2 regions of the Proteiniborus sp. MB09-C3 genome follow, and region 2 is predicted to be linked to the other one. Evidence: a T-box and tRNA genes for the amino acid it is inferred to sense, from the RefSeq annotation. Region 2 holds a T-box; the other holds one or more tRNA genes.
What was found. A T-box is a leader RNA that pairs with one kind of tRNA and senses whether it is charged. The one in region 2 lies ahead of ileS (isoleucine--tRNA ligase), so its partner is inferred to be a tRNA-Ile.
Positions count from the first base shown of each region.

Region 1 (15,172 bases), 380 kb from region 2:
AACCTGTAGTTTCAATATCCATAAAACAAACTTTTCTATCTGCTATCTGATTTTTAAGCGTATCTGGAATATCAATTTGTTCATCTAATACATGCCTAATAACTTCCATACTTATCTTCCTTTCAATTTCACCATATGTATTACTACGTATTTTAGTAAATTATATCAAAGAAATGTAATTGATGCTATGAAGAGAAAGTATGAAAATAGCTAACTATGCAAAAAAAAATACTACCTAAATGATTTAAATAATCAATTAGGTAGTAAATTTGACTGTGATTTTAGTGCCAACATTGACAGTACTGCTTAATGATATTTTAGCATTATGCCGCTGAACAATATGCTTGACTATGGATAATCCAAGTCCTGTTCCACCTGTAGATTTAATACGGCTCTTGTCTACACGATAAAACCGCTCAAAAATACGATTTTGATATTTCTCTGGAATTCCAATACCAGTATCTTCAACAGATAGTATGGCATATTTATCTTCGGCCTTCACAGTTACAATTACATTACCATTAGGTTTATTGTAGCGAATAGCATTGTCACAAAGATTATATATAAGCTCTTCCATCATACTAGGATTAGCAAATATTTTACATGATTCGCCTACAACCTCCATAGATATTTTTTTCTTTTGAGCAGGCACTAATAGCATGTTTTTACATTCCTTAGCTATCTCTAACAAGTCTACCTGTTCAAGCTGTAGTTCTGCGCTAGTCTCATCTAACTCAGATAGCTTGATGATATCATTTATAAGCAATATTAGACGGGCAGCTTCATTGTGTATTTTTTTAGCAAAATCCTTTATATCTTCTTGCTTTGCTATGCCATTTTCTATTATTTCTGCATATCCAGAAATAGAAGTAAGAGGTGTTTTTAATTCATGAGATACATTTGCCGTAAATTCTCGTCTAATTTTTTCACTTTCCTTTTTTTCTGTGACATCTAACAAGATACACATAACGCCAATAATTTCATCCTTGTCATAGACAGGATTAGTAAAGACCTGTAGGCACTTGCCATTGATAAAAATGTCATCAGATATACTCTCACCTTTAACTGCATAGTTGATGCTGTTGTTTAAAGGCTCATTACGTGAAAGATACAAAATATTCTTACCTAAATAATCTATTTCCTTTGCAGAAAGCAGACGAATTGCACTATGATTAACAGATAAAATATTCTTATCAATACTTAGCAGTAAAAATCCCTCAGACATATTTTCCAATATCATTTGAATTTTATTTTTTTCCTGCTCTATATTCTCCATCTGCCTTATAATACGTATGTTTTGCATTTTAATTATTTTAGCAAAAGGAATCAGTTCATCATAGGCTAAATTGTTCTCTAGTGAGTCTATATTTTCTGCCATTTTTTCGATAGGATTAATGATTCGTTCAGTTAGGGCATTAGAAAGCAAAAGACATAGTAGAAATATAATCATTCCAATCCCTATGATGAGTGGAAAAACTCCTAGAAATAAAGCCAAAATGCTATGAGTCTGTCTTGAAACACGCAAAATGTTACCATCTTGCAATAGCATTGCATAATAAAAGGTATTATTTTCTAAGGTGTTAGAATAACGAACTGCTTCACCTGTACCTGTTTTTATAGCCTCAACAATTTCAGGACGATTACTATGATTATCCATTTGATTAGTATTAGCATCACTTTCATAAATAACCTTACCATCTGGATTAATAATGGTAATACGTATCTCTTGAGACTTAGTTTCATAAAATTGAATATTATGGCCAGAGAGAACATAGTTTTCTCCTAATAGTCCCGCATAAATTCTTAAATCTCTCTTAGTCTGCTGTTCAATAAGTCCATAGTATATCATCATAGTAAATATAGTAGTAAGCAAAATAGATATACCACCAACAAGATATAAATGAAAATTAATTTTTCTCCTCATATCAATCCCCTATTTTATATCCGACATTTCGTACAGTTTTTATTGCTTTTCCTCCTATTCCAAGCTTTTGACGCAGTGTTTTTATGTGCATATCTACAGTTCTGCTTTCTCCCTCAAATTCAAAGCCCCATACCTGCTCCATTATTCTATCTCTTGATAGAACAATTCCTTGATTATGAAGCAAGTATTTGAGCAGTTCAAACTCTTTAAAGGTTAGTTCGCAGTCTTTACCTTTAACTGTAACACGATGCCTTTCATCATCAAGAATAATATCTCCGAAACTCAAGACTCTAATATTATCTGATTGTCGAGCTCGTCGCAATAAAGCCTTAACACGAGAAATTAGTTCCATTACACCAAATGGCTTAGAAATATAGTCGTCAGCACCAGCATCCAACCCCTTTACCTTATCCAGCTCAGTAGTTTTAGCTGTAACCATAATTATTGGTATATTTTTTGTTCTTTCCTGATTACGTAGATTTCTTAAAATACTAATCCCATCTTCATCAGGCAACATAATATCTAGCAAAACAAGATCTGGCAACAGCTCTTTACATGCATTATAAAAATCAGAGCTATTTTCGAAGGATTTTACTATATAGCCACTGCTTTGCAATGCATAACTCTCTAATTCTCGTATGTTTTTATCATCTTCTACAATATAAATCATTATAATATCCTTTCGTTTTTATGTTTTCCTGTTATAGAAAAAGCAACCCATTCTGCAATATTTACTGCATGATCACCTATACGTTCAAAATACTTAGCAACCATTAATAGGTCTACTGCCTGTTCTCCACTTTCAGCATTTTCACGAATTAAAGCAATTAGTTCATTCTTTACAGTATTAAATAAATCATCTACAACATCATCATAATCTTCAACTTCATAGGCTAATACTAAATCACGTGCTACGAAAGCATCAATACTGTCCTTTACCATTTTTGTAGTAGCTTGAGCCATTTGGTGAACATGTTCAAGATTTTTAATGTACTCCTTGTCCTTCAATCTAAGCGTGATTTCTGAAATATCTGAAGCATGGTCGCCTATACGCTCCATATCAGTTATCATTTTTAGTGCAGTGGAAACCAAGCGCAAATCTGATGCTACTGGCTGCTGCTGTAATAATATCTTTAAGCATCTGCTTTCGATTTCCTTCTCTTTTTCATCTATTATTTCATCAAAATTAATTGCTTCCTTTGCCAAAATCTCATCCTTATTAATCAATGCTTCAACTGCTTTTTTAATTGCATTTTCAATGAGTAAACCCATTTCTATTAGCTCTGTGTTTAGTAATTCCAATTCTCTATCAAATCTATTACGCATAACTTTTAACCAAACCTCCCTGTAATATAGTCTTCAGTACGTTTATCCCTTGGCATAGAAAATAATTCCTCAGTAACACCATATTCAATTATCTCTCCAAGCAGAAAGAAAGCTGTTTTATCTGATACCCTAGCTGCCTGCTGCATATTATGCGTAACCATAATAATAGTATAATCATTTTTTAATTCAAGTACAAGGTCTTCAATCTTTGAGGTTGAAATAGGATCTAGGGCTGAGGTAGGCTCATCCATGAGCAGAACCTCTGGGTGGATTGCTAAAGCTCTTGCTATACAAAGCCTTTGCTGCTGTCCACCTGATAAGTCTAGAGCGTTCTTTTTTAATCTGTCTTTGACTTCATCCCATATTGCTGCGCTTTTTAAAGAGGTTTCCACAATTTCGTCTAGCTTCATTTTCGAACGAATTCCATGAGTTCTTGGTCCAAAGGCAATATTGTCATATACACTCATAGGAAAAAGATTAGGTTTTTGAAATACCATACCGACACGCTTACGAAGTTGGTTAATATCTATATCTCCATAAATATTTTCTCCATCAAGAAGTACTTCTCCTGTAATTTTGCAATTTTCTACCAAATCATTCATACGATTAAGAGTTTTTAGTAAAGTAGATTTACCACATCCTGATGGACCGATGAAAGCAGTAATTTCGTTGCTCTGTATTGTCAGATTTACACCTTTAAGTCCCATAAATTCCCCATAATAGAGTTTCAAATCATTTATTTTAAATTTATCTTTCATAGCTGTTATCCTTTCACTATTTTTTTCGCCACGTATGCTGAAAGCCAGTTGATAAATAAAACTATAATAAGTAATACTACAGCTGTAGCATACGCCTTATCAGTATGCAATCCTTCGCTAGAAAGTGCGTACATATGAATGGCAAGGGTCCGTCCTGAGGAAAGTAAATTTGATGGTATTTCAGCTACAGTACCTGCCGTATACATTAGTGCCGCTGTTTCTCCAACAATTCTCCCAATGGCAAGAATAATTCCTGCCAATATTCCAGGAAGAGCAGATGGCAGCACGATTCTAAATACAGTTCTTAATTTTCCAGCACCCAGACCATAGCTACCTTCACGAAATGAATCAGGTACTGCTTTTAATGCTTCTTCAGTAGTACGCATAATTAGTGGCAATATCATAATAGCAAGGGTAAAGGCACCAGCCAGCAATGAAAAACCCCATCCAAGTGTTGTTACAAAAAATAGCAATCCAAATAATCCATATACTATAGAAGGTATACCCGAAAGGGTTTCTGTAGTTAATCGGACTATTCTAGTAATTCTGTTGCCACGTTTAGCATACTCTATCAAATAAATTGCTGAAAAGATTCCTAATGGAACTGCTATAAGCAATGACAGCACAACCATAATTATGGTATTTATTATAGCTGGCATAAGAGAAACATTTTCTGTAGTATATTTCCACGAAAAAAGATCAAGGGAAATATGTGGAACACCTTTAATTAACATATAACCAATTAGAAATAATAGGATTGTAAAAGTCAGAATAGCTGATATTGTCACCATCAAAAACAGTATCATAGATAATGGGTTTTTCTTATATGCCTTTACCTGACTCTTAAAAGTCTGTTTGTTAATATGCTCCATTATATTTTCCTCCTTGTTAGCATCGAAAAAATAAAATTGATGATGAGAATAAATGCGAACAGCACTACTGCTGTAGCAATAAGTGCTCCTCGATGCAAATCGGCCGCATAACCCATTTCTATAACAATATTAGCTGTTAAGGTTCTAATACCCTTCAATAATCCTGCTGGCATTCTCGCTTGATTTCCTGCTACCATAATTACAGCCATAGTCTCACCGATTGCCCTTCCAATTCCAAGCACTATACTTGCAATTATTCCTGATTTTGCAGCAGGTAGAGTCGCGAAAAATATACTTCTCTCTCTACTTGCTCCTAATGATAATGCCCCTTCATAATAGCTATCAGGAACAGCACGAATGGCCGACTCGCTTACTTCAATTATAGTAGGTAGTATCATAATTCCAAGTAAAATAGAGGCTGTTAATATGCTGCTTCCATTACCACCAAATACATTTCTTACAAATGGAACTATTACTACAAGTCCAAAAAATCCATATACAACTGAGGGGATTCCCGCCAACAATCCTACTGCTGGTTTTAAAATTTTATGGATTTTTTTTGGACAAAATTTAGCCATGAAAACAGCTGTTAAAACACCAATTGGTGCACCAATAATAAGTGCACCTATGGTAACATATATGCTGCCAAGTATCATTGGAAAGATACCATAAGCCGCTGGCTCATTTCCTGGTGACCAATCTTTTCCTAAAAGAAATTGAAATACACCTATCTTGCTCATAGCAGGAATACCGTTAGCGAACAGAAAAATACAAATTAATGCTACGGCAATAATAGAAGCTAGAGCAGCGATTAAAAATACATTTTTCATTAATACTTCTTTGAAATTTTTCATATTTTTCTCCTAAACATAAAGGGTTTATTTGACTTTATTTCAATAATTCCATTATTTTGTTTCTTTAATTACTTCATTCCAGCTAGTAAAACTTCCTGTAAAAATACTCTTTACTTCATCACTAGAAATATTGTCTAATGGATTATCAGTATTGACTATAACAGCAATACCATCCAATGCAATTTCAATAGGTGTTAAGCTTGCCTTTTCGCTATCTTTTAATTCACGAGATGCCATACCTATATCGCAAGTTCCATCAATCACTGCTTGAATTCCTGTTGTTGAGTCACTTTGTTGAATTTCAATATTAGCATTGGGATTAACAGATATATAAGCTTCTTTTAATTTCTCCATTATAGGAGTTACAGAAGAAGAACCTGCTACTACAATCTTACCGCTTGGTTTAGTACCGCTATAAGCAAGTGCACTATCATTAATTTGAATGTAGCTTTTAGCTACTACTGATTGTCCATCAGCACTCAGTATGAAATCAATGAAATCTTTCTTCAGTCCAGTTGCCTCGCCTTTTATTGCTATATTAAATGGACGAGAAATTTTATAGGTTCCATTTTTAATATTTTCTACATTTGCAGCAGCATTATCAATATCTAATGCTTTTACACTATCATTTAATGAACCCATAGAAACGTATCCTATTGCATAAAGATCACCTGAAACATTAGTCAACATAACATCAGTTTTGTTTGCAATAGTAGCTTCCTTAGTTGTCTTATCTATTTTTTTTCCATCGCTATCCTTTTCTTCAATTTTAAAAAGCTCTATAAATGCTCCTCTTGTTCCGGAACCATCCTCTCTAGATATAACTGAGATATCTTTACTTGTATTGAATCCGTCTTCTGATTTAGAGCATCCTATAAATAAGGTTGAAGCCAATACTAAAAGTAACATAGCAGATATTGTTTTTTTCATGTTTTATACTCTCCTTTATTTTGTTTTCAATGTCATTATAATTTATATAAGTAAAAAGAAGAGGTAAGGTTATGTAAAATGTAAGTAAAACTTTTCAATAATATGTGGAATATTAAGAAATGTAGTATAGGGAAAGGTAATATTCTATGTATAAGACAATAGATACCAAAAAAAGTTTAAGCGAGATTATCTAATCTCGCTTAAACTTTTTTTGGTGCCCAGAGGCGGAATCGAACCACCGACACGGGGATTTTCAGTCCCCTGCTCTACCTACTGAGCTATCTGGGCAAATGATTATTATGGTGGGCCTTCAGGGATTCGAACCCCGGACCTGCCGGTTATGAGCCGGACGCTCTAACCAACTGAGCTAAAGGCCCTCATAAATATGAAGTATATAATTAGTATCTAATGGGAAAATTATTGATGGTGGGCCTGGGTGGACTCGAACCACCGACCTCACGCTTATCAGGCGTGCGCTCTAACCACCTGAGCTACAAGCCCATCATTTTTATTGGTCGGGGTGGAGGGACTCGAACCCCCGGCCCCATGGTCCCAAACCACGTGCGCTACCAAACTGCGCTACACCCCGATCATTGTAATATTTTATTATAAAATTGGCAGGGGTGGAGGGAATCGAACCCCCACTAATGGTTTTGGAGACCAGTGTGATACCACTTCACCACACCCCTATATCTTAGGTAGAATAATAGCTTTGAATGCCTACATTCCACCAACTTAATTATGCCTTTAATTTAATTACTTAATGGTGGGCCTTCAGGGATTCGAACCCCGGACCTGCCGGTTATGAGCCGGACGCTCTAACCAACTGAGCTAAAGGCCCTAAAAAAACATGGCGGAGAAGGAGGGATTTGAACCCTCGCGCCCCTAAACGAGACCTACTCCCTTAGCAGGGGAGCCTCTTCAGCCACTTGAGTACTTCTCCATATTATTTTGGCGGAGGGGGTGGGATTCGAACCCACGTGGGCTTGCACCCTAACGGTTTTCAAGACCGCCCCGTTATGACCGCTTCGGTACCCCTCCATGTTATTTGTTTAATGGTGACCCATCCGCGATTCGAACGCGGGACACCCTGATTAAAAGTCAGGTGCTCTGCCGACTGAGCTAATGGGTCAATTTTAATTTATTTCTCGGATTCACTACTTTATTATGCTAACTCATTCTAAGCAACTAAGCGATGTACCCCAAATCAAAAGCATGATTTGGGTCCCCTGCTTATGCCGACTGAGCTAATGGGTCAATGTTAGCAGATTATACTGGCTGGGGTAGCAGGACTCGAACCTACGAATGCCAGAGTCAAAGTCTGGTGCCTTACCGACTTGGCTATACCCCAACAATTATTTTTCCTTGAGACAGCTGTAGCAATGTCCACTAGGATTATTATGGCGTACCCACAGGGATTCGAACCCCGGACACACGGCTTAGAAGGCCGTTGCTCTATCCTACTGAGCTATGGGTACATATTATTTTTGCTCTTATTGGATATAATTATATGTTACTTTTTATGGAGCGGGTGAAGGGAATCGGACCCTCGCAACCAGCTTGGAAGGCTGGGGCTCTACCACTGAGCTACACCCGCATGTATTAGTAACTCTATATATTACTTACTTTAGTTGCGGCTTGTTTCTGGGACACCTAAGCGATTCACACCAAACCAAAAGCATGGTTTGGGTTCTCTGCTTATACCACTGAGCTACACCCGCATGTATTTATTTTTTGGTGGAGGGGACTGGATTCGAACCAGTGAAAGCACAGCTAACGGATTTACAGTCCGTCCCCTTTGGCCAACTCGGGAACCCCTCCATATTTTACAGTCTAGTAACACAATTTTGGTGCTCATTGCGTTTGATCTACCTTTAATTTGCTTCGCAAATTAGGTTAGGTCATAATGGAGCTGGTGAAAGGAATTGAACCCTCAACCTACTGATTACAAGTCAGTTGCTCTGCCGATTGAGCTACACCAGCACATTGTCTTTACTTCTCGGATTAACTTTTTTTACTGCATTAACTCCTTATAAGCAACTAAGCGATTCACACCAAACTAAAAGCATGGTTTGGGTTCTCTGCTTATGCCAATTGAGCTACACCAGCATATTGCTTTACATATTAAAAACTATTGGCGACCTGGAAGGGACTCGAACCCTCGACCTCCAGCGTGACAGGCTGGCATTCTAACCAACTGAACTACCAGGCCAAAATGTCAATTATTTATGGTGGGCGCAATAGGGCTCGAACCTATGACCCCCTGCTTGTAAGGCAGGTGCTCTCCCAGCTGAGCTATGCGCCCATAAAATTTTAAATATTGAATTTATGTGATCTTTACAGACACTCCTAAATGTTGTCCTGACGGACAGATACTAAAGTTGGTGACCCTACCGGGATTCGAACCCGGGTTACCGCCGTGAGAGGGCGATGTCTTAACCGCTTGACCATAGGGCCATTATCATTTTAATTGTCCTTATCAGGCTTCTGTTTATTACCTGCACTTATACTGATATAATGGTTTCTCCTACAGACAATCTTAATTTTTGTCCTAAATATGAATTTTATGGTTGCGGGGGCCGGATTTGAACCGACGACCTCCGGGTTATGAGCCCGACGAGCTACCAGCTGCTCCACCCCGCGATGATTTAAATATATTTATTGGCTCCTAGGGTGGGACTCGAACCCACAACCTACCGGTTAACAGCCGGTTGCTCCGCCATTGAGCTACCCAGGAATACTCATGGCTAATTAATTTTTAACTTAGCGACAAAATATATATTATCATATAGGATTGATTATGTCAATAGTATTTGCTTGGTAATTTAAGGTATTGCTTGTGGTGATTAAAAAACCCCCATCATTTTCTATAACGACAAGGGTCTTTAATTGGTGCCCAGAGGCGGAATCGAACCACCGACACGGGGATTTTCAGTCCCCTGCTCTACCTACTGAGCTATCTGGGCAAATAATAATGGTGGGCCTTCAGGGATTCGAACCCCGGACCTGCCGGTTATGAGCCGGACGCTCTAACCAACTGAGCTAAAGGCCCTCATATAATATCACGACTAATTATATTTCTATTATTGGTCGGGGTGGAGGGACTCGAACCCCCGGCCCCATGGTCCCAAACCACGTGCGCTACCAAACTGCGCTACACCCCGATTTAGTATGAAATATATCCAGCCGAATGGCGGAGAAGGAGGGATTTGAACCCTCGCGCCCCTAAACGAGACCTACTCCCTTAGCAGGGGAGCCTCTTCAGCCACTTGAGTACTTCTCCATATTATTTTGGCGGAGGGGGTGGGATTCGAACCCACGTGGGCTTGCACCCTAACGGTTTTCAAGACCGCCCCGTTATGACCGCTTCGGTACCCCTCCATGTTATTTGTTTAATGGTGACCCATCCGCGATTCGAACGCGGGACACCCTGATTAAAAGTCAGGTGCTCTGCCGACTGAGCTAATGGGTCAATGTTAGCAGATTATACTGGCTGGGGTAGCAGGACTCGAACCTACGAATGCCAGAGTCAAAGTCTGGTGCCTTACCGACTTGGCTATACCCCAACAATTATTTTTCCTTGAGACAGCTGTAGCAATGTCCACTAGGATTATTATGGCGTACCCACAGGGATTCGAACCCCGGACACACGGCTTAGAAGGCCGTTGCTCTATCCTACTGAGCTATGGGTACATATTATTTTTGCTCTTATTGGATATAATTATATGTTACTTTTTATGGAGCGGGTGAAGGGAATCGGACCCTCGCAACCAGCTTGGAAGGCTGGGGCTCTACCACTGAGCTACACCCGCATGTATTAGTAACTCTATATATTACTTACTTTAGTTGCGGCTTGTTTCTGGGACACCTAAGCGATTCACACCAAACCAAAAGCATGGTTTGGGTTCTCTGCTTATACCACTGAGCTACACCCGCATGTATTTATTTTTGGTGGAGGGGACTGGATTCGAACCAGTGAAAGCACAGCTAACGGATTTACAGTCCGTCCCCTTTGGCCAACTCGGGAACCCCTCCATATTTTACAGTCTAGTAACACAATTTTGGTGCTCATTGCGTTTGATCTACCTTTAATTTGCTTCGCAAATTAGGTTAGGTCATAATGGAGCTGGTGAAAGGAATTGAACCCTCAACCTACTGATTACAAGTCAGTTGCTCTGCCGATTGAGCTACACCAGCACATTGTCTTTACTTCTCGGATTAACTTTTTTTACTGCATTAACTCCTTATAAGCAACTAAGCGATTCACACCAAACTAAAAGCATGGTTTGGGTTCTCTGCTTATGCCAATTGAGCTACACCAGCATATTGCTTTACATATTAAAAACTATTGGCGACCTGGAAGGGACTCGAACCCTCGACCTCCAGCGTGACAGGCTGGCATTCTAACCAACTGAACTACCAGGCCAAAATGTCAATTATTTATGGTGGGCGCAATAGGGCTCGAACCTATGACCCCCTGCTTGTAAGGCAGGTGCTCTCCCAGCTGAGCTATGCACCCATAAAATTTTAAATATTGAATTTATGTGATCTTTACAGACACTCCTAAATGTTGTCCTGACGGACAGATACTAAAGTTGGTGACCCTACCGGGATTCGAACCCGGGTTACCGCCGTGAAAGGGCGATGTCTTAACCGCTTGACCATAGGGCCTTATTATTTATCATAGTTAATCCTTACAACACTCTTAACTATTGTCCTAGGGACAAATATAATAGCTGGTGCCGGGAACCGGAATCGAACCGGTACGATCTTTGGGGATCGCAGGATTTTAAGTCCTGTGCGTCTGCCTGTTCCGCCACCCCGGCATTTTGCTGGCTCCTAGGGTGGGACTCGAACCCACAACCTACCGGTTAACAGCCGGTTGCTCCGCCGTTGAGCTACCCAGGAATACCATCCAGCAACGCCCTACTCTCCCAGGCGGTTTCCCACCAAGTACCATCAGCGCTGAAGGGCTTAACTTCTGTGTTCGGTATGGGAACAGGTGTGACCCCTTCGCTATTGTCACTGGATTTATGCCCTAAATCATTTGTTCAGAGCTTATATATATTTAGTTTTAAGGTATTTATTTGTACCTTAAAAACTACACAGCGTCCATATTTCTGGTCAAGCCCTCGACCTATTAGTATCGTTTAGCTTAAAGCATTGCTGCTCTTACACCTACGACCTATCAACCAGTTAGTCTTTCTGGGGTCTTACTCTGTTTACCAGATGGGAAATCTTTTCTTAAGGGGGGCTTCGCGCTTAGATGCCTTCAGCGCTTATCCCTACCAGACTTGGCTACTCAGCCATGCCCTTGGCAGGACAACTGATACACTAGTGGTCTGTCCATTCCGGTCCTCTCGTACTAGGAACAGCTCCTTTCAAATTTCCTACGCCCACGACAGATAGGGACCGAACTGTCTCACGACGTTCTGAACCCAGCTCGCGTGCCTCTTTAATGGGCGAACAGCCCAACCCTTGGAACCTGCTACAGCTCCAGGATGAGACGAGCCGACATCGAGGTGCCAAACCTCCCCGTCGATGTGGACTCTTGGGGGAGATAAGCCTGTTATCCCCGGGGTAGCTTTTATCCGTTGAGCGATGGCCCTTCCACTCGGCGCCACCGGATCACTAAGTCCAACTTTCGTTCCTGCTCGACTTGTGGGTCTCGCAGTCAAGCTCCCTTCTGCCTTTACACTCTTCGCACGATTTCCGACCGTGCTGAGGGAACCTTTGAGCGCCTCCGTTACTTTTTAGGAGGCGACCGCCCCAGTCAAACTGCCCAACTGACAGTGTCCCAAAACCAGTTTCATGGCCTATGGTTAGAACTTCAGTATCATAAGGGTGGTATCCCAACGACGACTCCACCAATGCTGGCGCACTGATTTCTCTGTCTCCCACCTATTCTGTACATAGGATACCAAAATCCAATGTCAGCTTGCAGTAAAGCTCCACGGGGTCTTTCCGTCTAGTCGCGGGTAACTCGCATCTTCACGAGTACTACAATTTCACCGGATCTCTTGTTGAGACAGTGCCCAGATCGTTACACCTTTCGTGCGGGTCGGAACTTACCCGACAAGGAATTTCGCTACCTTAGGACCGTTATAGTTACGGCCGCCGTTTACTGGGGCTTAAGTTCTTACCTTCGCTTGCGCTAAGCATTCCCCTTAACCTTCCAGCACCGGGCAGGTGTCAGCCCCTATACTTCATCTTTCGATTTAGCAGAGACCTGTGTTTTTGGTAAACAGTCGCCTGGGCCTATTCACTGCGGCCGAAGGAGGCTTATGTGGCTTGCACTTCACCTCCCTCGGCACCCCTTCTCCCGAAGTTACGGGGTTAATTTGCCGAGTTCCTTAACAAGAGTTCTTCCGCTCATCTTAGGATTCTCTCCTCGCCTACCTGTGTCGGTTTGCGGTACGGGTACCTTTAGGCTTGATAGAAGCTTTTCTTGGCAGTGTGGATTCAGTTAGTTCGCTACTTGTATTTCGCTCCCCATCACTTCTCAGGATATTGTACCTACGGATTTGCCTTTAGATACTCCCTACTTGCTTAGGCACACTCAACCAACGGTGTGCTTAACCTATCCTCCTGCGTCACTCCTTCTCTTTTAGCGCCTTCTGGTAGTACAGGAATTTCAACCTGTTGTCCATCGCCTACGCCTTTTGGCCTGGGCTTAGGTCCCGACTAACCCTGAGTGGACGAGCCTTCCTCAGGAAACCTTAGGCTTTCGATGGGTGAGATTCTCACTCACCTCTCGCTACTCATGCCAACATTCTCTCTTGTATACTGTCCACTACTCCTTTCGGTATAGCTTCTACCTGTATACAATGCTCCTCTACCGATACTTACGTATCCCACATCTTCGGTGACTAGTTTGAGCCCCGGTAATCTTCGGCGCAAGACCACTCGACCAGTGAGCTATTACGCACTCTTTGAATGTGTGGCTGCTTCTAAGCCAACATCCTGGTTGTCTGTGTAGTCTTACATCCTTTCCCACTTAACTTGTACTTTGGGACCTTAGATGGTGGTCTGGGCTGTTTCCCTTTTGACTATGAAACTTATCTCACATAGTCTGACTCCCAAGTATATGACTGTGGCATTCGGAGTTTGATAGGTTTTGGTAACGCATGCGCGCCCCTAGACCAGTCAGTGCTCTACCTCCACGTCACTTTCCTTGAGGCTAGCCCTAAAGCTATTTCGAGGAGAACCAGCTATATCCGGGTTCGATTGGAATTTCACCGCTACCCACAGGTCATCCGATAGCTTTTAAACGCTAAGCGGTTCGGTCCTCCATTGAGTTTTACCTCAACTTCAACCTGCCCATGGGTAGGTCACCCGGTTTCGGGTCTACGACATGCAACTTAATCGCCCTATTTAGACTCGGTTTCCCTACGGCTCCATACCTTAAGTACTTAACCTTGCTGCATATCGTAACTCGTTGGCCCGTTCTACAAAAAGTACGCGGTCGTTCATATATAGAACTTCCACTGCTTGTAAACATAGGGTTTCAGGTTCTTTTTCACTCCCCTCCCGGGGTTCTTTTCACCTTTCCCTCACGGTACTATTCTCTATCGGTCACTAGGTAGTATTTAGCCTTGGGGGGTGGGCCCCCCTGCTTCCCACAAGGTTTCTCGTGTCTCGTGGTACTCTGGATCTCAGCTGGTGGGTTATCTATTTCGTATACTGGACTTTCACCTTCTATGGTGGGCCTTTCCAGACCTCTTCTACTATAGATTTTCCCTACCGTTATGCTGGTCCGCAACCCCAGTAAAGTTACCTCTACTGGTTTGGGCTCTTCCCCGTTCGCTCGCCGCTACTTAGGGAATCGATGTTTCTTTCTCTTCCTCAGGGTACTTAGATGTTTCAGTTCCCCTGGTCTGCCTTCTATCTACCTATGGATTCAGTAGATGATTCCTAAGGTTCTCCTTAGGTGGGTTTCCCCATTCGGATATCTACGGATCTATGTCTACTTGCGACTCCCCGTAGCATTTCGGTGCTTATCCCGTCCTTCTTCGGCTCCTAGTGCCAAGGCATTCACCCTATGCTCTTAGTATCTTGACCAGATGCTGCAATTACCCAAATCTTTGATTTGGTGTAATTGTAGTACTCAGAAACTTTGTTTCTGAGTTTCCGTTTGAATTGTAGTTTTTCAATCTTTTCTGTCTTGATTTTAAAACTTTCTTACGCTGTGTAGTTTTCAAGGTACAAATGATACCCAGAAATCTTAGTTTCTGAGATTTCTTTTATGTGGTGGGCCTGGGTGGACTCGAACCACCGACCTCACGCTTATCAGGCGTGCGCTCTAACCACCTGAGCTACAAGCCCACATAATGGCAGTCCTTACGGACACATATAACTAATGTCAATAAACAAAAGCTATAATTATGGTGGAGATGAGGAGATTCGAACTCCTGACCCCCTGCTTGCAAGGCAGGTGCTCTCCCAACTGAGCTACACCCCCATATTTTATTGAGTGTTGAGAGTTAAAAATGAGAATTGTTTAGATTC
Region 1 covers NZ_CP127161.1:2,965,241-2,980,412, forward strand. The annotation lists gene QO263_RS14525 (ribonuclease H-like domain-containing protein) at 1-109, opposite strand, end outside; gene QO263_RS14530 (sensor histidine kinase) at 257-1,924, opposite strand; gene QO263_RS14535 (response regulator) at 1,926-2,594, opposite strand; gene phoU (phosphate signaling complex protein PhoU) at 2,594-3,250, opposite strand; gene pstB (phosphate ABC transporter ATP-binding protein PstB) at 3,256-4,008, opposite strand; gene pstA (phosphate ABC transporter permease PstA) at 4,014-4,880, opposite strand; gene pstC (phosphate ABC transporter permease subunit PstC) at 4,880-5,734, opposite strand; gene QO263_RS14560 (substrate-binding domain-containing protein) at 5,786-6,664, opposite strand; tRNA gene QO263_RS14565 (tRNA-Phe) at 6,877-6,952, opposite strand; tRNA gene QO263_RS14570 (tRNA-Ile) at 6,965-7,041, opposite strand; tRNA gene QO263_RS14575 (tRNA-Ile) at 7,089-7,165, opposite strand; tRNA gene QO263_RS14580 (tRNA-Pro) at 7,177-7,253, opposite strand; tRNA gene QO263_RS14585 (tRNA-Trp) at 7,280-7,353, opposite strand; tRNA gene QO263_RS14590 (tRNA-Ile) at 7,429-7,505, opposite strand; tRNA gene QO263_RS14595 (tRNA-Ser) at 7,516-7,607, opposite strand; tRNA gene QO263_RS14600 (tRNA-Ser) at 7,617-7,705, opposite strand; tRNA gene QO263_RS14605 (tRNA-Lys) at 7,721-7,796, opposite strand; tRNA gene QO263_RS14610 (tRNA-Gln) at 7,940-8,015, opposite strand; tRNA gene QO263_RS14615 (tRNA-Arg) at 8,066-8,142, opposite strand; tRNA gene QO263_RS14620 (tRNA-Gly) at 8,188-8,261, opposite strand; tRNA gene QO263_RS14625 (tRNA-Tyr) at 8,400-8,485, opposite strand; tRNA gene QO263_RS14630 (tRNA-Thr) at 8,572-8,647, opposite strand; tRNA gene QO263_RS14635 (tRNA-Asp) at 8,800-8,876, opposite strand; tRNA gene QO263_RS14640 (tRNA-Val) at 8,894-8,969, opposite strand; tRNA gene QO263_RS14645 (tRNA-Glu) at 9,047-9,121, opposite strand; tRNA gene QO263_RS14650 (tRNA-Met) at 9,232-9,307, opposite strand; tRNA gene QO263_RS14655 (tRNA-Asn) at 9,327-9,401, opposite strand; tRNA gene QO263_RS14660 (tRNA-Phe) at 9,555-9,630, opposite strand; tRNA gene QO263_RS14665 (tRNA-Ile) at 9,640-9,716, opposite strand; tRNA gene QO263_RS14670 (tRNA-Pro) at 9,752-9,828, opposite strand; tRNA gene QO263_RS14675 (tRNA-Ser) at 9,856-9,947, opposite strand; tRNA gene QO263_RS14680 (tRNA-Ser) at 9,957-10,045, opposite strand; tRNA gene QO263_RS14685 (tRNA-Lys) at 10,061-10,136, opposite strand; tRNA gene QO263_RS14690 (tRNA-Gln) at 10,155-10,230, opposite strand; tRNA gene QO263_RS14695 (tRNA-Arg) at 10,281-10,357, opposite strand; tRNA gene QO263_RS14700 (tRNA-Gly) at 10,403-10,476, opposite strand; tRNA gene QO263_RS14705 (tRNA-Tyr) at 10,614-10,699, opposite strand; tRNA gene QO263_RS14710 (tRNA-Thr) at 10,786-10,861, opposite strand; tRNA gene QO263_RS14715 (tRNA-Asp) at 11,014-11,090, opposite strand; tRNA gene QO263_RS14720 (tRNA-Val) at 11,108-11,183, opposite strand; tRNA gene QO263_RS14725 (tRNA-Glu) at 11,261-11,335, opposite strand; tRNA gene QO263_RS14730 (tRNA-Leu) at 11,402-11,490, opposite strand; tRNA gene QO263_RS14735 (tRNA-Asn) at 11,498-11,572, opposite strand; rRNA gene rrf (5S ribosomal RNA) at 11,578-11,694, opposite strand; rRNA gene QO263_RS14745 (23S ribosomal RNA) at 11,785-14,725, opposite strand; tRNA gene QO263_RS14750 (tRNA-Ile) at 14,913-14,989, opposite strand; tRNA gene QO263_RS14755 (tRNA-Ala) at 15,050-15,125, opposite strand.
Region 1: it has a tRNA-Ile gene. The T-box ahead of ileS (isoleucine--tRNA ligase) is inferred to sense a tRNA for this amino acid. The anticodon was not compared.

Region 2 (15,172 bases):
TTATGAAAGAAAGCGTAAAAGGATAACATATAATCCTTCATTAGAGCATGATTATTCAATTGATAAGCCTACCTTGAGGGATATTGGAGATGAGCACTATGTTTATTGCAATGAGGCTGAATATAATAAATATGTGAAACAATTAAATGCTAGCTCATATTAATTTAATTGTATCCATTTTAATTTTTAATGCGATGAACACTATGTATTTGGGAGAGTAGAAAATGAGCAATAGATATATAAAATATATTATTACTTTTACAGTAGGAATTATAATGGCATATGCTGTATTTTCCTATAAAAACATATTTGGCGCCTCTGATACATCCTATATTGTAAGGATATTAAGTGATGGCTTTCTTGTACCTGCCGTAATTATAGGAGGAATTGGTATCTTGCTTTTAGTAAGTAACGGAGGAATGTTTGATATTTTTATCTATAGCTCTAGATTAATTAGGGAAACATTCAAGCGAAAAGAAAATAGAGATACTAATTTTCCAAAAACTTATTTTGATTTTAAACAGCAGAGAGATAAGGAATATTCAATAGCACATTTTCTTGTTGCAGGTGGTGTGTTTTTACTATTATCCATAGTGTTTAATGTATTGTTTTATTATGTCTAGAATAAACGGCACAAAAAGCGTGAATGAAAATTCATGCTTTTTGTGTTCTTGAGCTTTTCCCATGACCTTATTGTTATTTTTCAAATATTTACACTTGACAATATTTGATAATATGGTATATTATTAAATATTACATTATAATATGTCATTAAACAATAAAATATATAAAAGCTATGACGAGGACAGTAATAAAAGGATTTAGTATACAGAGAGATAATCAGTGGTGAGAGATTATTGCGGAACCTTTTATGAAAATCACCTTTGAGCTTGATGCTTGAAATTAAGTAAAGCATTACGTGTATATGCGTTAAATTGTAATGAGTGATAGGAAGCTTATATTCCTATAATTTGGGTGGTAACACGGTAAATAATCGTCCCTAGGTTTTTTTGACCTAGGGATTTTTTTTTATGACCTAACCCGATTTTCTGAATGTTTTTATCAGAAAATCGATGGTAGGTCAAACGCAACGAGCTCCAAATTTATGTGAGCAACAGCGAACAAATAAATTTGTGTTGCGAGACTGCGGAAAGTTAAGGAAGACTAGTATTTAAATATTTTTAATCATATTGTATAAATTTTAACTTATTGAAAGGGTGAAATCATGCAAAAGTTTAAAGAACTCTCTAATCTATCAGTATCAGAAAATGAAAAGCAAATATCAGATTTTTGGGATGATATTGATATTTTAACTAAAACAGTAGAAGTCCGCAATGGCAGCAAACCTTTTGTATTTTTTGAAGGACCTCCTACAGCAAATGGTAGACCAGGTATTCACCATGTTATATCAAGAACATTAAAGGATTCAGTATGCAGATATAAGACTATGAAGGGTTTTCAAGTAAAAAGAAAAGCTGGCTGGGACACTCATGGACTTCCAGTTGAAATTGAAGTGGAAAAGCAATTAAAGCTTAAAGATAAGCATGACATCGAAAATTATGGACTTGCAGAATTTAATGAGAAGTGTAGAGAATCAGTATTCACCTATGAAAGCCTTTGGAGAGAAATGACTAAGAGAATGGCTTATGAAATAGACTTAGACAATGCATATATAACTTTAGATAATAATTATATCGAAAGCGTATGGTGGATATTAGACAGATTCTTCAAAGAAGGATTAATATATGAAGGACATAAGATATTGCCATACTGTTCAAGATGTGGTACAGGATTAGCTTCACATGAGGTAGCTCAAGGGTATGAAGAAATAAAGACTAATACAGTTATAGTCAAATTTAAGAGAAAGGATGCAGATGAATATTTTCTAGTTTGGACTACAACACCTTGGACATTAGCTTCAAACGTTGCTCTTACAGTAAGTCCAGATGCCACATATTTAAAAGTAAAATCAGATGGAACAGTATATTATGTTGAAAAAACTTTATCAAAGAGAGTATTTGGAGATCAAGAATTTGAAGTATTAGAAGAATTAAAGGGAAAAGACTTGGAATATATTGAATATGAACAGCTTATGCCATTTGTAAAGGCTGACAAAAAAGCTTTTTTTGTAACTGTAGCTGACTATGTAACTACAGAAGACGGTACAGGTATAGTTCATACTGCTCCTGCATTTGGAGAAGATGACTACAACACCGGAAAGAGATACAATCTTCCAGTATTACAGCCTGTAAATGAAGATGGAAAATATATCGACACACCATGGAAGGGCACGTTTGTAATGGATGCAGACATAGAAATAATTAAATGGCTCCATGGTGAAGGAAAGCTATTTAAAAAAGAAAAAATGGCACATAACTATCCACACTGCTGGAGATGTAAGACACCACTATTATATTATGCAAAGCCAAGCTGGTATATAGAAATGACTAAGCTTAAGGATCAGCTTATAGAGAACAATAACTCTGTAAAATGGTATCCTGATTATGTAGGAGAAAAGAGATTTGGAAACTGGCTTGAAAATCTTAATGACTGGGCTATTTCTAGAAGTAGATATTGGGGAACTCCACTAAACATTTGGAGATGTGAATGTGGCCATACACAAAGTATAGGTTCAAGGAAAGAATTAGTTGAGAAAGCTATAGAGCCTATAGACGAAAATATAGAGCTTCATAGACCACATGTAGATAATGTTCACATCAAATGCGAAAAATGTGGTGGAACTATGACAAGAGTAACAGACGTCATAGATTGTTGGTTTGATAGTGGTTCGATGCCTTTTGCACAACATCACTATCCATTTGAAAATAAAGAAAAATTCTTTGAAGAGCTATTTCCAGCAGACTTTATATGTGAAGGTATTGACCAGACAAGAGGTTGGTTCTATTCATTATTGGCTATATCTACATTTGTAACTGGAAAGTCACCTTACAAGAGAGTACTAGTGAATGACCTGATACTAGACAAGGAAGGAAAGAAAATGTCTAAGTCTAGGGGAAATACAGTAGATCCATTTGAGTTGTTCGATAAATACGGTGCAGATGCGTTAAGATGGTATCTTCTTTATGTATCTCCTGCATGGACACCTACTAAATTCGATGAAGATGGTCTTAAAGAAGTATTAAGCAAATTCTTTGGAACTATAAAGAATGTTTACAACTTCTTTACGCTATATGCAAATACTGACGAAATAGATCCAAAGGATTTTTATGTGGAAGTATCAGATAGACCTGAACTGGACAGATGGATTATTTCTAAATTTAACAGCCTGTTAAATGCAGTTGAAGAGGATTTAGTAGAATATGATTTGACAAAAGCAGTTAGAAAGATTCAAGATTTTGCAAACGAGGATTTATCTAACTGGTATATAAGACGTTCTAGAAGACGTTTCTGGGAAACGGAATTAACTGAAGATAAGAAAGCTGTTTATAATACGACCTATGAAATATTAGTTGGAATATCTCAAATGATAGCTCCATTTGCTCCATATCTATCAGAAGAAATCTATAAAAATCTTACAGGAGAATTTTCAGTTCATCTAAGTGATTATCCTGTAGTAAGGAAAGAATATATTGACAAGAAAATAGAGCATAAAATGGACCTTGTAAGAGACTTAGTAGGACTTGGCAGAGCGGCTAGAGAGTCTGTAAAGATAAAAGTTCGTCAGCCAATCCAAAAAGTTTTAATTGATGGAAAGCATGAAGAGGAGATTTCAGATTTAGTGCCATTGATACAAGAGGAGCTTAATGTCAAGGAAGTAGAATTTGCAAAAAATTTGAATGAATATATGAATTTCAGCTTAAAGCCAAACTTTAGAGTAGCAGGCCCTGTATTAGGTCCAAAGATTAAAGATTTTGGCAAAGTGCTTTCAGAGCTAGACGGTTCAGTTGCTGCTCCTAAAATAGAAAGTGGAGAAAATGTAGTTGTAAACCTTGGCGGCGAAGATTTTGAAGTTACAAGGGAGTTTGTAACAGTTACAATAACTGCAAAAGAAGGCTTTACAGTTGCAATGGAAGATAACCACTTTGTAATTCTAGATACTACACTAACAGATGATCTGATCAATGAAGGCTTTGCAAGAGAGCTTATATCAAAGGTGCAACAGATGAGAAAAAATAATGGCTATGAAATGATGGATAACATTAAAATATTTTATGAGACTGATGATGAAATAGCTAAGGCAGTCAAAGTTCATGAAGATTATATTAAAAAGGAAACATTAGCTTTGAGTATAGAAAGAGCTCAAGACAATAGCTTTGAAAAGCACAGCCTAAATGATCATGAAACTGGCTTAAAGCTTGAAAAAGTTCAATAGCAATTAGTTAAAAAGAACGCTGTATTCCAAATTTTGGAATACGGTGTTTTTTGATAAAGCTAAAGAGATAAATTTTTCATAATTACGAAGTTTACTCGCTTGAAAAAAGCAAGTATAAATACAAGTGTTACAAGTTTTTAATATCTTCTTTGACAAGATTCAGCGACTATCGACATGCTATTTATGCTATAGTATCAATAACATTACAGCTGAAACACAATATTACAAAATTTTGCATACTTTCATCTCTGACATTCATATCTGATGACATTTCATTATAGACTATATTTAATTACAATATAGAATATATTTTCATTACAATCTTTTGGTAATCGTTAAAGCCTAAATATATAAAACTATTAAAGGGGACGATTATAGTAATGAAAAAGTACTTGAAAGTCGTATCTTTTATACTCGCTACAATACTATTTCTTTGCCTTCTATCAGCCTGTTCTAAAGATATTCCAGCTAACCTAGATTTTACATTACAGAAATTTAAAAGCAATGATGTATGTATAAGAAACTTTGATATGTACTATGGAGAATCGGACAAAGTAGGGATCGGATTTTTAGAAAAGCTGTATGATGAGAAAAACAACAAAGAAATCATAAAAAAAGTTTTCTCTGATATAAAATATATTGAGAAAAAAGTTGGAATACTTATTGAAGAAAAAGTTAATGTATATGTTTTAGACACTCTATTAGATACCGGTTTCTATGTTGGAGGAAAAAATGTATATACTACCATAGAAGAAATAGAAAATGATATGTATAGAGAAGCTTTAATTAGAGCTTGCTACAATCTAACAGAGCCTTGGATAATACATGGATTAAGTGATTATGTATTTGGAGAGAAAAAAGATAACGCTTACCTTACAGATTATTATAAGAGCACAGATGACATGAGTATATTAGGTTTATTTGGTGGACGATTTTATGAAGAATGGAACACAGAAGATGAAATAAAGATAGCTAAGGATACTGCAAGTTCTTTAGTCAAATATCTTATTGAGAACAATAGTGTAGAAGAACTCATAAGTCAAAATGTTGACATAGATTTTAAAAGAGATTGGCTTAAATCAATTGGAGTGGACAGGGAGTACGAGAATAGGTATGAGGGAGAATTTAAAAACCTTAGATACTCTAAGTCTAGAGACTATTCTATGATTATACAGTCAGATACAGCAGAATATAACATGATTCCTATTGAAGATGCCTCAACTGGGGCAGAAATCGAGAAATTCATATATAAAGATCAACAGGGTAGAAGCTATATATTAAAATACTTGAAGGAGAATGCACCTGAAAATTTTAGTTATGTGAGAAAAAACGAAAAACCTTCTTATTATTTTTTAAGTGATCCTATGTTGAAAAATATTCGTTCATATGCATTGGAAAATGGTTATATAAGCTTAGGGAACAAGGCTATTGATCATCTACATGAATACAGTCATATATTAATATGGCCGCTATACAACAGTTTCCATTGGCAGCACGAAGGTATAGCCGAATATTTAAGTATGGTTGTTTGTCCTGAAAATTATTTTATAGAAATTAGTTTTGATGAAGAACTAGTATCAAAAGATCTTACTGAATTTCCAGAGTACTATCTATTAGCTTTGGAATATTATATAAACCATGATGGAAGCATAAAAATAGATAATATTGATAGAAGACTTTGGAGTGATGGACTAGCTTATGCAACACTTAATAGTGAAGGAAATTGGGTTAGAGGATATATGCCAATATATGAATTCTATAAGCATATTGGAGGAGTAAAAAAGTATGAAGGAAATGAGTTGAGCTATATCCAAGCTGCATCCTTTACTGCATATTTAATTGACAACTACTCTCTAGATATATTTCTAGAATTTTGTAAAAATGGTTCTGGTGCAGATGGTTTCAAACGTATATTCGGAGTTGCCTATAGCGAAGTTAAAGAAAACTGGCTTGAATACTTAAATAGATAAAAAAAGATGTAAACAATATTTTACTAAAGCCAAATAAATATTTAAAACTCAAGAAAATGCTGGTTCCTATAATTTAAGGATTCAGCATTTTTTTATTAAATAGATACAAGGATTTGTCGAATTATCAAAATTCATTTGTATAACTATAACAAAGGTAATTTTAAAAAAATATAGAATTTTTATTCAAGACAGAATTGTATGAAATATGCAAGATGCTGCTGGAATCCTATATATCATAAAGGATATGCATGATATAATTTTAGCATGCAGAATAAATAGAGATATTTATAATAAATCATGCATGTTATTAATTATAAGGGGGATTAGTCAAATGTTTAAACAGGGAAAAGGTTTCTACTTAGCTTTACTGTCGAATTTAGCTTTAAATGTGTTAGCAGTTATTTATATGAACAATAACAATTTAAGCTCTTTGGTAAAAGTTGTTGTATCATCCATGATTATGCTAATAATTTGGGGTATATATATGATATACAATCGCAATAATTCTACCTTAGTAAAAGAGATAACAAGAATCCTAGAAGAATACTCCAAGGGCAACTTCCTTATAGAATTTAAAGGAGATATGAAGTCCCTTAAGCAACAAGAAATAAAAGAAACAATAAGTGCTTTAAGAACTCAGATGCAAAACTGGCTTTATAATGTTTTATATTCTAGAGTTAAGATAGATGATTATGCTGAAATATTGCATAAGAATACTAGTGCAACCTTAGAAAGTATAAATGAAATTTCACAGGCTATAAATGCTATAAACTTCAGCTCGGCTAAGGCTGCTGAGGACACAACGGAAAACGCTGCCATAGCTGAAGAGCTACTTGGCTCAAATACAGAAATTACAGAGAATGCTGTAAAATTCAGTGCAGTTACCTACGAATCAGCTGATAGAATTATGAAGGATAGCAGCGAAATAGAAAAGACATTAGAAGATGTTGCAGAAATTGAAAGCATAATGTCTAAGGCATCCAAAGAAATAGACAAGCTTAAAATACATTTAAGCTCAATTTACAAAATGAGCGATGCAATTTCTGAGATAGCTAATCAAACAAATCTGCTATCTTTAAATGCATCTATAGAAGCTGCTAGAGCTGGCGAAGCTGGGAAAGGCTTTTCCGTAGTAGCAGAAGAAATAAAAAAGCTAGCTGAGGAAAGCGAAAGAACAACTACTGAAATAAAGGAAAATGTTTCTCTAATAGATCTAAGCATAGGTAGAGTTGTTGAAGAAATAAAACAAGGGGCTGATAAATCCATAGAAATTAGAGAAAAGAGTAACAATGCTACTAAGAGTTTAAATGAAATAACCTATAAAATTAATGAAATGGCAGGTTTTATAAATGATATTAGTAAAAATATAGACCAGCAAAATAAAGCAACAGAGTCCTTAGCAAAAAATGTGGAAAATGCAGCAGGCTTTATAGGGGATTTAAATAAAACTATTAAAGATATAGATAGCAATATTTCCACGCAGGTTCAGATGGAAAAAGAAAGTCTTGATACATCTAACAGTATCACTGAAATAGCCATTAAGTTTAGTGAATTTACGAAGACCTTTGAGGAAGAAATAGATAAACAACTAATAGCAGCTTGTGAGAAGATAGCGGAGCTTGAAGCAAAAGGGCTTATAAATAACACCTTCCTTCAAGAACTATCTAAAAAAACAGGTATATCTGAGTTTTATATCACTGATTCTCAGGGAGTAACTGAGTATTGTAACAATCTTAGTGGAATAGGCTTTATAATTAGTAATGATCCAACTACTCAAGCTTATGATTTTTATAGAATATTATTAGAACCGAATTTGAAGGTATGTCAAGAAATGAAAATAAGAGATATAGATGGTAAGTATTTCAAGTTTGCTGGAGTTTCAAAAAAAGGCAAAAAAGGGATTGTTCAAGTAGGCTTGCACATTGATGATTTACTTGATTTTAGAGGACAATATGCTATAGATTAATGGTATAAAGCGTTATCCGTTTAAATGTATAGCGATTATTACTAAAAGAATTATGCAAAACATTGTCGATTTATATAAATTTGATAATAGCATTAGTGCTATACTTAGGAGTGAAGTAATAAAACGTTTTCATAGAGGCGTTGCCTTTGTTTTATATACTAGGCAGGTCTTAAATAATTTTTTTCTATTAAATCTGGAGGTGAAATTCTATGAAGTCATTTGAATATTTTAAACCACAATCTTTAAAAGAAGCTAGTGAGCTACTTATAAAACATGGAGAGAACTCTCACATACTTAATGGTGGTACAGACTTAGTTGTAAGAATGAGAGAGAACTTGACTACACCTGATGTAATAGTAGATATTAAAGGGATAAAGGAACTTCACAAAATAAGCTATGATGAAAAAGAAGGACTTTTTGTTGGCGCTTGTGTAAAACTAAGTGACATGGCACATAATAGAGCAGTTGTTGAGAATTATAGTTTTTTAGCAGATGCAGCTGAAACTGTAGGCTCAGGTCAAGTCAGAAATCTTGCTACTATGGCTGGAAACAACTGTAATGCATCACCGCTTGCTGATACATCAACTCCGATTCTAGCATTAGACGCTGTGGTATGTATTTATGGACTTAATAGTGAAAGAGAAGTATCTATCCACGATTTCTTTAAAGGTGTTAGGAAAACTTGTTTAAGTCATGGTGAAATTGTAACTGGAATAAAAATACCAGCGTATAAAGACTTAAAAGGAGTATTTATTAAAAACTCAAGAAGAAAAGAAGTAGACTTGTCTACTGTTTGTACAACTGTAGCAAAAGTAGGAAACGAAATAAGAATAGCTATGGGAGCAGTAGCACCAACTCCAATAAGAGCTAAAGAAGCAGAAAAGCTTGCTAATGGGGCAGAACTTACAGATGAAATGATAAATAAAATTGCTGACACAGCAGCTTCAGAAGCTAAACCTATAGATGATGTTAGAGCATCTAGAGAATATAGAATAGAAATGGTTAGAGTAATGGTTCGCAGAAGTCTTGAGCAACTAAGAGACTAATAGGAGGTGGAGGTTATGAAATATAAAATCAGTTTTACTTTAAATAATGAAAAAGTTGAACATGAAGTTGAATCACACAAAACCCTTCTTAGAATGTTAAGAGAAGACTTTGACCTTACTGGAGCTAAGGAAGGTTGCGGTCAGGGAGAATGTGGGGCATGTACTGTGCTATTAGACGGTAAACCAGTAAACTCTTGCCTAGTGTTAGCAGTAGATGCCGATGGTAGAGATGTATTAACTATAGAAGGACTATCAAATGGAACAGAATTAGATAAACTTCAAGCTTCATTCATAACACATGGTGCCTTACAATGTGGATATTGTACTCCTGGTATGATAATGGCAGCAAAGGGATTATTAAACGAAAATCCTCATCCAACAGAAGAGGAAATTAAAGAAGCTATTAGTGGAAATCTTTGCAGATGTACAGGATATAAAAAGATTATTGAAGCAATAATGGATGTAGCGGAAAAATAGAGAGTATTTAAGCCGAAGGGAGGTCAAGTATTATGAAATATATAGGTCAAAGAGTAAATAGAGTGGACGGTATTAAGAAAGTAACTGGAGATTTAAAATACGTTGATGATATAAAAATGCCAGGAATGCTTTATGCGGCAGTTAAAAGAAGTCCGTATCCTCATGCTAAAATATTGAGCATAGATATAAGCAAGGCAGAAAAATTACCTGGAGTAAAAGCAGTAACTATTGGGCAGGACTTTCCAAAGAGAGTAGGACTTTATCTAGCTGACAAGACATTCCTTGCTGTAGATAAAGTGAGATATAGAGGAGAAGCAGTAGCAGCGGTAGCGGCTGAAACAGTAGAAATAGCAGCGGAAGCCGTAAAGCTAATAGAAGTAGAATATGAAGAACTAGAACCAGTAACAGATGCAATAGAAGCTATGAAACCAGGTGCACCACTTGTGCATCCTGAGCTTGGAGATTACACACATGCTCCAATATTCCATACAGTACCAGGAACAAATATAAGTGAACATTTTAAATTAAGAAAAGGTAATGCAGAAGAAGCATTTAAGCAAGCGGATTATGTGTTAGAATCAAGTTTTTATGTTCCACACATTCAACACTGTCCAATTGAAAACCATGTAGCCATAGCTAAATATGATAGAGATGGTAGTTTAACAGTATGGGCTAGCTGTCAATCACCTTATGCAGTTAGAGGAGCTTTATCAGCTGCATTTGGAATACCACTAAATAAGCTAAGAGTAATATCACCAGCAGTAGGTGGAGGATTTGGAGCAAAAGCAGGTACAACACTAGAAGGTATAGTAATACCACTATCAATGAAAACAGGAAGACCTGTTAAATTAACTTATTCAAGAGAAGATGAGTTCTGTAACTCATACGTTAGACAGGCAATGCATTCTAAATTCAAAACTGGTGTAACAAAAGATGGGAAAATAGTAGCAGAAGAAATTGAATTCGTTTGGGATGGCGGTGCTTTTACAGAATACGGAGTTAATATAACTAAGTCAGCAGGATTTGCAATGGCAGGTCCATATGAAGTACCAAACATTCATGGTGACTCGTATTGCGTATATACAAATCATCCTGTAGGAGGACCATACAGAGGATTTGGTATGGCAGAAATACACTTCTGTATAGAGCAAAACATGGATACAGTTGCAAACGCAATAGGAATGGATCCAATAGAATTTAGAAAATTAAATGCACACAAACCAGGTGGAAAAACAGCAACAAGTGCACCTGTTTATGATAATTGTGGCTTAGTGGAATGTATAGACAGAGTTGCAAAGGATATAGACTACTATACTCCATCTGAACAGCCAAGTGATTCTAAGAAGATTAGGGCTAAAGGAATAGCATGTGGAATGAAGGCACCATCAATGCCTAACGACGTAGCATCATCCGCTGTTATAAGACTAAACGAAGACGGCACAGCATATTTACAAGTAAGTGCACAAGATATAGGCCAAGGGTCAGATACTGCATTGACTCAAATTGCAGCAGAGATGTTATCAATTCCACCTGAGAAAATCACTATTAATACAGGAGATACTGCTAATCAACCATATGAGTGGCAGACAGTTGCTAGTAGAATTACATTCTGTGCAGGTAATGCAATAGTAAAAGCAGCTGAAGATGTGAAAAGACAACTAATTGAGCTAGCAAGTATTAAGCTATCAACATATCCGAGAGACTTGAAACTAGAAGATGGACATGTAGTATCAACTCAATATCCAGACAAGAAGGTCTCATATGCCGAATTAGCATTAGGATTAACAATGCCAGATGGTTCAGGAGTTCATGGACCAATAATAGGAAGAGGCTCATTTATACCAGAAAATGTGAAAAATTTTGATCTAGAAACCGGTCAAGGAGATAAACCAGTAGCCTTTTGGACATATGGAGCAAATGCTGCAGAGATAGAAGTAGACACAGAAACAGGACACATAAAAGTATTAAAGGTATCAGCTTGCTGGGATGTAGGAAAAGTAATCAACCCTACATTAATAGAAGGACAAGTAGAAGGAGCAATAGTACAAGGATTAGGTTCAGCATTATTTGAAGAAATTAAACTAGACAAAGGTAAATTCTTAAATCAATCATTTATGGATTATAAGATACCAGCAGTAGGAGATATGCCCGAAATGATGGTAAGCTTTGTAGAAAATGAACAACATGATGGGCCATTTGGGGCAAGAGGAATGGCAGAGCCAGCAATGATACCATCAGCACCAGCAATAGCTAATGCATTATATAACGCAATAGGGGTAAGAATGCACCAAATACCATTAACACCAGAGAGAGTATTAAAAGCGATTAAAGAAAAAACAAATAAATAAAGCTGATAAAACTAGTTAATATAAATACAGGACAAAAATACTAATGAAAAATGCATGTACTTACTTTTAACCATAAATAGCAAGGTGAGTACATGCAAACGCTTGTCTTATAACATATTCTATATTCTTTTAGTTCTAAATGTACTTACCAAGCTGTTATGCAGCTAGCAGCTTGGTAATGCATATAAACTGAACAGAGTAATCTGTCAGAAATTAAAAAAAGGGGGAATTTAAAAGATGGAAAACGTTAAACAACAGGAACCTATTAGAAATGCCTTGGAACAGCTTGGAGTAGGCAGGACAGTTCTTTTAGGGGCACAGCACGCATTTACAATGTTTGGTGCTACCGTGCTAGTTCCAATATTAACCGGACTTGACGTATCAGTATCTCTGTTTATGGCTGGTGTATGTACTCTAATTGGTCACTTAATTATGAAAAACAGAATTCCAGTATTTCTTGGTTCTTCATTTGCTTTCATTGCACCTATAGGAGCAGCAGTTGCGCTAGCGAATGCAAATGGTATTGAGAATGGACTTCCCTATGCAGCAGGTGGTATAGTTGTAGCAGGTTTGATTTACGCAATAGTTGCATTACTTATTTATTTCTTTGGTTCTGAGAAGATAGTTAGCTTCTTCCCACCAATAGTAACTGGACCTATAATCATGGTTATAGGACTTAAATTAGCACCTAATGCTATAAGCATGGCTTCTGAAAATTGGTTCTTAGCAATAGTTGCATTTATAGTAGTTGTTGCGGTAAACGTTTTTGCAAAAGGCTTCCTACAAATTATTCCTGTAGTCACAGGACTTATAGCTGGCTATGTAGTAGCAATAATTACAAAAAATGTTGATTTTGCACCTATTGTACAGGCACAATGGCTTGGATTACCTAATTTTACAATAGCTAAATTTGACTTTCAATACATCATGGTAATTGCACCAGTAGCTCTTGCTACAATCGTTGAGCATATTGGAGACATAATAGCTATAGGAGCTACAGTTGATGATGACTTCACAAAGGACCCAGGTCTTCATAGAACAATGTTAGCTGATGGTTTAATGACTTCTTTATCTGCATTTGTTGGTGGACCAGCAAACACAACTTATTCAGAGAACACAGGAGTTTTAGCATTGACTAGAGTATGGGATCCATTAGTAATGAAGATAGCTGCTGTATTTGCTATTATATTAGGAGGAGTTCCTAAAATAGCTGCTGTAATCGCTTCAATACCACAAGCAGTAATTGGTGGTATATCAATAGTACTATTTGGTATGATAGCTTCTATTGGACTTAGAACAGTAGTTGAGCATCAGGTTGACTTTACAAAATCAAGAAACCTAATAATAGCTGCAACTATATTAGTATTAGGTCTTGGTGGAGCAGTAGTACCTCTTAACATTGGCTCAGTACACTTCTCTATAGAAGGAATGGCTTTAGCAGCAATAGTAGGAATCATAATGAACAAAATTTTACCACAAGATAGATAATCAAGGAATCATAAAATATAACTAGGAAAATCCCTATGCTAATTGAAAGTTAGCATAGGGATTTTGTTTATCATAAAAGCTGAAATAAAAGTTTATAATTAGCCCAAATTGGTATATATGGGTTAAGGGCTATATTCTCAAGGAGAGTGATAAAGTGGATAAATACAGCGTAATTGGTAAAAATCATCTAAGAATAGAAGGTAGAGATAAGATAACAGGAAGACTTAAATATGTAAATGATCTAAACCCTTCTGGGCTTTTACATGCAGTGCTTAAAACAAGTCCTCATGCACATGCTAAAATTATATCTATAGATACAGAGGAAGCTAGGAAGGCATCAGGTGTAAGAGCAGTAGTTACAGGTGAGGAACTACCTTATGTAGTCGGTTTATATTTAGGAGACAAGTATCCATTGGCTAGGGGGAAAGTAAGGCACTATGGTGAGGCTATAGCAGCAGTTATTGCAGATAGTGAAGCAGAGGCAAAAGAGGCAGTGGATTTAATTAAAATAACATATGAACAGCTTCCTCCAGTTTTATCTGTAGAGGATGCCCTCAAGGAGGATTCTCTATTAGTTCATGAAGAATTAGGCAGATATCAGCATATTTCTGCAATACATCCTGAACCAAAAACAAACGTGGCCAATAGAACAAAAATAAGAAAAGGTAATATAGTAAAAGGCTTTGAAGAGTCAGAAGTAGTCATAGAAGATGAGTTTTCATTTCCAACGGGTGACCACGTGGCTATGGAAACTAGAGCATCTATAGCTGAGATTAAAAGTGATGGACAGATTATAATTACTACAACAAGTCAAGCACCTTTTGTAGTAAGAAGTCTTATGAGTGAATTTTTCAATATTCCAACAGGAAAGATTACGATTATATCTCCTCCTATAGGAGGAGGATTTGGTGGCAAGGCAGGCATTCAACTTGAAGCATTGGCGTATTTGTTGTCCAAGGCAGTAGATGGAAGACCTGTAAAGCTAGTGAATACTAGGGAACAAGACCTAACAGGCTCACCGGGAAGAATAGGCTTTAAGGGTAAAGTCAAAATGGGCTGTACAAAAAAAGGAGAAATTAAATCATTAGAGCTATTATATATGTTTGATGCAGGGGCGTATTCTGACTACTCTGTTAACATAAGCAGAGCAGCAGCCATAGCATGTACAGGTCCCTATAGAGTTCCGAATGTATCCTGTGATTCTCTATGTGTGTACACAAATCATCCCTTTACAAATGCCTTTAGAGGCTTTGGTCATATGGAACTAGCATTTGCCATAGAAATTGCATTAGATATTATGGCTGAAAAGCTGTCAATGGATCCAGCTGATATTAGAAGACTTAACGCTATAAAGGAAGGAGATACATCTCCAACAGGAAGCTTGATGGATGAAAATACTGGAGACCTGGTAGAGTGTATAGATAGAGTTAAAGAATTTTTAAATTGGGACGAAGGTACTTATATAAAAATAGACGAAAATAAAGTAAGAGCCAAGAGCTTAACATGCTTGTGGAAAGCTCCTGCCATGCCTACAAATACAGATG
Region 2 covers NZ_CP127161.1:3,348,430-3,363,601, reverse strand. The annotation lists gene QO263_RS16585 (ABC transporter ATP-binding protein) at 1-163, shown strand, start outside; gene QO263_RS16580 (DUF3899 domain-containing protein) at 225-623, shown strand; T-box leader at 788-1,005, shown strand; gene ileS (isoleucine--tRNA ligase) at 1,226-4,333, shown strand; gene QO263_RS16570 (hypothetical protein) at 4,714-6,303, shown strand; gene QO263_RS16565 (methyl-accepting chemotaxis protein) at 6,635-8,269, shown strand; gene QO263_RS16560 (FAD binding domain-containing protein) at 8,479-9,315, shown strand; gene QO263_RS16555 ((2Fe-2S)-binding protein) at 9,331-9,792, shown strand; gene QO263_RS16550 (xanthine dehydrogenase family protein molybdopterin-binding subunit) at 9,825-12,140, shown strand; gene QO263_RS16545 (uracil-xanthine permease family protein) at 12,378-13,628, shown strand; gene QO263_RS16540 (xanthine dehydrogenase family protein molybdopterin-binding subunit) at 13,783-15,172, shown strand, end outside.